3 regions of the Peribacillus sp. FSL K6-1552 genome follow, and region 1 is predicted to be linked to each of the others. Evidence: a T-box and tRNA genes for the amino acid it is inferred to sense, from the RefSeq annotation. Region 1 holds a T-box; the other regions hold tRNA genes.

Region 1 (2,239 bases):
GATCTTCTATTTTAAAGAGTACTCCTTCTTCCTGAAGGTCTTTGACGATTTGCTTACGGCACTCGAAGCGGTCCATACCTTCGTATTTACCGGCCTTTTCATTCATCGAACCGTCTTCATGCATGACAAGGATGCGCTCCAAATTGTGACGGTTCCCAATTTCAAAGTCATTCGGATCATGGGCAGGTGTAATTTTAACCGCACCAGAACCGAATTCCATATCCACATAATCATCACCGACAATCGGAATTTCTCGACCTGTAATTGGCAAGCGAACCATTTTACCGATTAAATGCTTATAACGGTCATCTTCAGGGTGTACGGCAACAGCAGTATCGCCAAGCATAGTTTCTGGGCGAGTCGTAGCTATTTCAATTTCACCTGATCCGTCAACTAATGGATATTTCATATGGTAAAATGCGCCCTGAACATCTTTGTAAATAACCTCGATGTCAGATAACGCTGTTTTCGTTGATGGATCCCAGTTGATAATGTATTCGCCGCGGTATATCAAGCCTTTGTTATAAAGGGACACGAATACTTCGCGTACTGCTTTAGAAAGCCCATCATCAAGCGTGAAGCGCTCACGTGTGTAATCAAGACCAAGACCAAGCTTTGACCATTGTTCACGGATATGACTCGCATACTCCTCTTTCCATTTCCATGTTTCTTCTACAAACTTCTCACGGCCTAAGTCGTAACGGCTTACGCCTTCTGCACGAAGCTTTTGTTCAACTTTTGCTTGCGTAGCGATACCAGCATGATCCATACCTGGCAACCATAAAACGTCATAGCCTTGCATCCGTTTCATACGAGTTAATATATCTTGAAGTGTTGTATCCCAAGCATGGCCTAGGTGCAGCTTACCTGTTACGTTCGGCGGCGGAATGACAATCGTATATGGCTCTTTTTTGTCATCACCTTTTGTTTCAAAAAACTTTCCATCAAGCCACCACTTATAGCGGCCTTTCTCTATCGTCTGCGGATCATATTTAGTCGGCATCGAAATTTGGTTCTCTTCCATAATCATTTCCTCCTTTTAAGGGCATAAAAAAAACTTCCATCATCACAAAAGGACGAAGGAAGTTGTTCGCGGTGCCACCTTTTTTCCGAAAAAGAAAAGAATCTTCTTCGGCTCTCAAATGGGATAACGGCTCTTCACCGGCCATCGCTACTAAATAACTTTCACGAAAACTGCTCGCGGACGACTTCTGATGCTGCCAACTTAGAAACCTCTCACCAACGGTTCCCTCTCTGAAAAGCGCATTTCATCTTACTATTTCCGGTCTTTGCATTCATTTATATTCATATGTAAAATCACTAAACGCATATAGTATATAGTACAAAAAAAATAGGGCTCCAGTCAATCATCTTTCGAATACTTTCTTAAAGTATTCCACTTTAGGCTATTAAATCTTGCCATTCAGTCTTTTTCTTTATTCTAACCTCTAAGATAAGTTCCTGTGACGGCTTTCTCACCTTTTCCACCTCATACCCATAGAATATAAGAAGTCCTACAAAGGAAGGTAATAATATGAAACGAAAATATTCCCCTTATACTTTACCGCCTTGGATGAAAAAATTCCGCGGTGTTTGCCAGCAGTTCATTATCCCTTTTATAGTATTCCAAGGGTTGCGGACGCTGATTTTCCCTACTTTCTTCGATATGCTTCTGCTAATCGCATTTATTTTCTTAGCTATGTCTTTATATTTCGAATGGATTTAATTATTCCCCTACAGAAAAAAAATATACATGACTGGAGGTAATCCAATCATGTATATTTAGCTTGGGGGTGATTGCTCTTCTTTAACAGCTTCAGTAGCCGCCTTTTTCTTCTGTTCAATCTCTTCGATTTTCATCACCATATATTCAATATTCTTCAGGAGCCAAAATTGCCGCTGCAGTTGGGTTACATTATCTAGTTCTGTTCTATGGCCTCTGCCGTCCGAATAATTCTTCACTATATCTAGAGCCGATCCCGGAAAAGCAAGATAGCTTTGCATCAGCAGCAATTCTTCTTCTTTTAACGGGAAATAACGGAGATAGTTATATAGCCAATCGACACAGTCATCACATTGGACAGGATAGGTCCTCGCCGATTTGACTAGGAATGGGAGTAAATCGAAATGAGGCGGTGCCGTATTCGAATTCTCGAAATTAATAAAGTAACCATATCCACGTTCATCATAAACAAAATGCTTTAATGAGACCTTTCCATGCGTGACAACAGTCCGGATT
Region 2 (2,239 bases), 950 kb from region 1:
TACCCTGGCTGTATTGAAATTCTAACCCGCGCCCCTTATCGGGGTGGGAGACAGTGTCAGGTGGGCAGTTTGACTGGGGCGGTCGCCTCCTAAAGAGTAACGGAGGCGCCCAAAGGTTCCCTCAGAATGGTTGGAAATCATTCGTAGAGTGTAAAGGCACAAGGGAGCTTGACTGCGAGACCTACAAGTCGAGCAGGGACGAAAGTCGGGCTTAGTGATCCGGTGGTTCCGCATGGAAGGGCCATCGCTCAACGGATAAAAGCTACCCCGGGGATAACAGGCTTATCTCCCCCAAGAGTCCACATCGACGGGGAGGTTTGGCACCTCGATGTCGGCTCATCGCATCCTGGGGCTGTAGTCGGTCCCAAGGGTTGGGCTGTTCGCCCATTAAAGCGGTACGCGAGCTGGGTTCAGAACGTCGTGAGACAGTTCGGTCCCTATCCGTCGCGGGCGCAGGAAATTTGAGAGGAGCTGTCCTTAGTACGAGAGGACCGGGATGGACGCACCGCTGGTGTACCAGTTGTCTTGCCAAAGGCATAGCTGGGTAGCTACGTGCGGACGGGATAAGTGCTGAAAGCATCTAAGCATGAAGCCCCCCTCGAGATGAGATTTCCCATAGCGCAAGCTAGTAAGATCCCTGAAAGATGATCAGGTTGATAGGTCAGAGGTGGAAGCGTGGCGACATGTGGAGCTGACTGATACTAATAGATCGAGGACTTAACCACGCTTTAAAAAATGAAATACCTTCTTATTATCTAGTTTTGAAGGAATGAAAATTTCTTCTTGCATTTTTTCAAAAAGACGTTATAATAATATATGTCTTAAAAAAATGTTAACATTGTTTGGTGGCGATAGCGAAGAGGTCACACCCGTTCCCATTCCGAACACGGCAGTTAAGCTCTTCAGCGCCGATGGTAGTTGGGGGTTTCCCCCTGTGAGAGTAGGACGCCGCCAAGCAGTTACACATATGGAGGATTAGCTCAGCTGGGAGAGCATCTGCCTTACAAGCAGAGGGTCGGCGGTTCGATCCCGTCATCCTCCACCATTTTTTACACCTGCCGGTGTAGCTCAACTGGTAGAGCAACTGACTTGTAATCAGTAGGTTGGGGGTTCAAGTCCTCTTGCCGGCACCATCTTTTATTATTAAACGTACGAGCCATTAGCTCAGTTGGTAGAGCATCTGACTTTTAATCAGAGGGTCGAAGGTTCGAATCCTTCATGGCTCACCATTATATTATGCGGGTGTGGCGGAATTGGCAGACGCACCAGACTTAGGATCTGGCGCCGCAAGGCGTGGGGGTTCAAGTCCCTTCACCCGCATCTTTCATGCGGAAGTAGTTCAGTGGTAGAATACAACCTTGCCAAGGTTGGGGTCGCGGGTTCGAATCCCGTCTTCCGCTCCACTTTTCGTATGTGCCGGGGTGGCGGAACTGGCAGACGCACAGGACTTAAAATCCTGCGGTAGGTGACTACCGTACCGGTTCGATTCCGGTCCTCGGCACCATCTTAATATGCGCCCGTAGCTCAATTGGATAGAGCATCTGACTACGAATCAGAAGGTTGTAGGTTCGACTCCCGCCGGGCGCACCATGTTTTTTGCGGGAAGTAGCTCAGCTTGGTAGAGCACTTGGTTTGGGACCAAGGGGTCGCAGGTTCGAATCCTGTCTTCCCGACCACGTGATTTCTAATGAATGGGGCCTTAGCTCAGCTGGGAGAGCGCCTGCCTTGCACGCAGGAGGTCAGCGGTTCGATCCCGCTAGGCTCCACCATTTTTCATCAAAAACTTATATTATATTGGCGGTGTAGCTCAGCTGGCTAGAGCGTACGGTTCATACCCGTGAGGTCGGGGGTTCGATCCCCTCCGCCGCTACCAATAAATATAAGGACCTTTAGCTCAGCTGGTTAGAGCAGACGGCTCATAACCGTCCGGTCGTAGGTTCGAGTCCTACAAGGTCCACCATGTAATTTTTTTAGCCACGGAGGTATACCCAAGTTCGGCTGAAGGGATCGGTCTTGAAAACCGACAGGGGAGTCAAATCCCGCGGGGGTTCGAATCCCTCTACCTCCTCCATTTCTTTAAAAGCAGCAAGTTGTTTTGAAACAACCTTTACATAGAGGAAGCGGATGAAACAATCTACACGAAAACTTGATGCAAAATCGTTTCATTATTACCGTCGCGGGGTGGAGCAGTCCGGTAGCTCGTCGGGCTCATAACCCGAAGGTCGCAGGTTCAAATCCT
Region 3 (2,239 bases), 3.4 Mb from region 1:
TTTGGTACAGCTTGTACAGGATAGGTAGGAGCCTGAGAAGCCGGAGCGCTAGCTTCGGTGGAGGCGTTGGTGGGATACTACCCTGGCTGTATTGAAATTCTAACCCGCGCCCCTTATCGGGGTGGGAGACAGTGTCAGGTGGGCAGTTTGACTGGGGCGGTCGCCTCCTAAAGAGTAACGGAGGCGCCCAAAGGTTCCCTCAGAATGGTTGGAAATCATTCGTAGAGTGTAAAGGCACAAGGGAGCTTGACTGCGAGACCTACAAGTCGAGCAGGGACGAAAGTCGGGCTTAGTGATCCGGTGGTTCCGCATGGAAGGGCCATCGCTCAACGGATAAAAGCTACCCCGGGGATAACAGGCTTATCTCCCCCAAGAGTCCACATCGACGGGGAGGTTTGGCACCTCGATGTCGGCTCATCGCATCCTGGGGCTGTAGTCGGTCCCAAGGGTTGGGCTGTTCGCCCATTAAAGCGGTACGCGAGCTGGGTTCAGAACGTCGTGAGACAGTTCGGTCCCTATCCGTCGCGGGCGCAGGAAATTTGAGAGGAGCTGTCCTTAGTACGAGAGGACCGGGATGGACGCACCGCTGGTGTACCAGTTGTCTTGCCAAAGGCATAGCTGGGTAGCTACGTGCGGACGGGATAAGTGCTGAAAGCATCTAAGCATGAAGCCCCCCTCGAGATGAGATTTCCCATAGCGCAAGCTAGTAAGATCCCTGAAAGATGATCAGGTTGATAGGTCAGAGGTGGAAGCGTGGCGACATGTGGAGCTGACTGATACTAATAGATCGAGGACTTAACCACGCTTTAAAAAATGAAATACCTTCTTATTATCTAGTTTTGAAGGAATGAAAATTTCTTCTTGCATTTTCTCAAAAATACGTTATAATAATATATGTCTTGAAAAAATGTTAATAATGTTTGGTGACGATAGCGAAGAGGTCACACCCGTTCCCATTCCGAACACGGCAGTTAAGCTCTTCAGCGCCGATGGTAGTTGGGGGTTTCCCCCTGTGAGAGTAGGACGTCGCCAAGCTTATATCGTTCCGCAGTAGCTCAGTGGTAGAGCATTCGGCTGTTAACCGAACGGTCGTAGGTTCGAGTCCTACCTGCGGAGCCATTATTGGAGAGCTGTCCGAGTGGCCGAAGGAGCACGATTGGAAATCGTGTAGACGGGTAACCCTGTCTCAAGGGTTCAAATCCCTTGCTCTCCGCCATTTACAACTGGCCCGTTGGTCAAGCGGTTAAGACACCGCCCTTTCACGGCGGTAACACGGGTTCGAATCCCGTACGGGTCACCATTTCGAAAACATATGGAGGATTAGCTCAGCTGGGAGAGCATCTGCCTTACAAGCAGAGGGTCGGCGGTTCGATCCCGTCATCCTCCACCATTTTTTAAAAAGCAACAAGTTGTTTCTATATATCAGATATGATGAAACAGTTAAAACGAAAACTTGATGCAATAGCAGCATTATTAACGTCGCGGGGTGGAGCAGTCCGGTAGCTCGTCGGGCTCATAACCCGAAGGTCGCAGGTTCAAATCCTGTCCCCGCAATCTATGGTCCCGTGGTGTAGCGGTTAACATGCCTGCCTGTCACGCAGGAGATCGCGGGTTCGATTCCCGTCGGGACCGCCATTTTTATTGTTTGGCTCAGTAGCTCAGTCGGTAGAGCAAAGGACTGAAAATCCTTGTGTCGGCGGTTCGATTCCGTCCTGAGCCACCATTGTAGTGCCGGTGTAGCTCAACTGGTAGAGCAACTGACTTGTAATCAGTAGGTTGGGGGTTCAAGTCCTCTTGCCGGCACCAGTAACATCCATATGCGGAGGGGTAGCGAAGTGGCTAAACGCGGCGGACTGTAAATCCGCTCCTTCGGGTTCGGCAGTTCGAATCTGCCCCCCTCCACCATTTTATTTATAGGGGTATAGTTTAAAGGTAGAACAGAGGTCTCCAAAACCTCCAGTGTGGGTTCGAGTCCTACTACCCCTGCCAATTTTAATTTTATAATGGCGATTGTGGCGAAGTGGTTAACGCACCTGATTGTGGTTCAGGCATTCGTGGGTTCGATTCCCATCAGTCGCCCCATTTTTTAATAAATGATGGTATAATAAATATAACGTCAATGGGCTATAGCCAAGCGGTAAGGCAACGGATTTTGATTCCGTCATGCGAAGGTTCGATCCCTTCTAGCCCAGCCATTCGCGAAAGTAGTTCAGTGGTAGAATACAACCTTGCCAAGGTT

What was found. A T-box is a leader RNA that pairs with one kind of tRNA and senses whether it is charged. The one in region 1 lies ahead of NST21_RS20340 (valine--tRNA ligase), so its partner is inferred to be a tRNA-Val.
Region 2: it has a tRNA-Val gene. The T-box ahead of NST21_RS20340 (valine--tRNA ligase) is inferred to sense a tRNA for this amino acid. The anticodon was not compared.
Region 3: it has a tRNA-Val gene. The T-box ahead of NST21_RS20340 (valine--tRNA ligase) is inferred to sense a tRNA for this amino acid. The anticodon was not compared.

Annotation. Positions count from the first base shown of each region.
Region 1 is NZ_JBBOST010000001.1:4,228,109-4,230,347, forward strand. It holds gene NST21_RS20340 (valine--tRNA ligase) at 1-1,024, opposite strand, end outside; T-box leader at 1,070-1,299, opposite strand; gene NST21_RS20345 (hypothetical protein) at 1,535-1,726, shown strand; gene ysxE (spore coat protein YsxE) at 1,783-2,239, opposite strand, start outside.
Region 2 is NZ_JBBOST010000001.1:5,173,819-5,176,057, reverse strand. It holds rRNA gene NST21_RS24845 (23S ribosomal RNA) at 1-725, shown strand, start outside; rRNA gene rrf (5S ribosomal RNA) at 842-957, shown strand; tRNA gene NST21_RS24835 (tRNA-Val) at 970-1,045, shown strand; tRNA gene NST21_RS24830 (tRNA-Thr) at 1,058-1,133, shown strand; tRNA gene NST21_RS24825 (tRNA-Lys) at 1,154-1,229, shown strand; tRNA gene NST21_RS24820 (tRNA-Leu) at 1,239-1,320, shown strand; tRNA gene NST21_RS24815 (tRNA-Gly) at 1,329-1,403, shown strand; tRNA gene NST21_RS24810 (tRNA-Leu) at 1,416-1,504, shown strand; tRNA gene NST21_RS24805 (tRNA-Arg) at 1,514-1,590, shown strand; tRNA gene NST21_RS24800 (tRNA-Pro) at 1,600-1,676, shown strand; tRNA gene NST21_RS24795 (tRNA-Ala) at 1,694-1,769, shown strand; tRNA gene NST21_RS24790 (tRNA-Met) at 1,797-1,873, shown strand; tRNA gene NST21_RS24785 (tRNA-Ile) at 1,884-1,960, shown strand; tRNA gene NST21_RS24780 (tRNA-Ser) at 1,979-2,071, shown strand; tRNA gene NST21_RS24775 (tRNA-Met) at 2,176-2,239, shown strand, end outside.
Region 3 is NZ_JBBOST010000001.1:784,599-786,837, forward strand. It holds rRNA gene NST21_RS03665 (23S ribosomal RNA) at 1-803, shown strand, start outside; rRNA gene rrf (5S ribosomal RNA) at 920-1,035, shown strand; tRNA gene NST21_RS03675 (tRNA-Asn) at 1,045-1,119, shown strand; tRNA gene NST21_RS03680 (tRNA-Ser) at 1,125-1,216, shown strand; tRNA gene NST21_RS03685 (tRNA-Glu) at 1,226-1,300, shown strand; tRNA gene NST21_RS03690 (tRNA-Val) at 1,315-1,390, shown strand; tRNA gene NST21_RS03695 (tRNA-Met) at 1,481-1,554, shown strand; tRNA gene NST21_RS03700 (tRNA-Asp) at 1,560-1,635, shown strand; tRNA gene NST21_RS03705 (tRNA-Phe) at 1,648-1,723, shown strand; tRNA gene NST21_RS03710 (tRNA-Thr) at 1,731-1,806, shown strand; tRNA gene NST21_RS03715 (tRNA-Tyr) at 1,822-1,905, shown strand; tRNA gene NST21_RS03720 (tRNA-Trp) at 1,916-1,989, shown strand; tRNA gene NST21_RS03725 (tRNA-His) at 2,007-2,082, shown strand; tRNA gene NST21_RS03730 (tRNA-Gln) at 2,121-2,195, shown strand; tRNA gene NST21_RS03735 (tRNA-Gly) at 2,199-2,239, shown strand, end outside.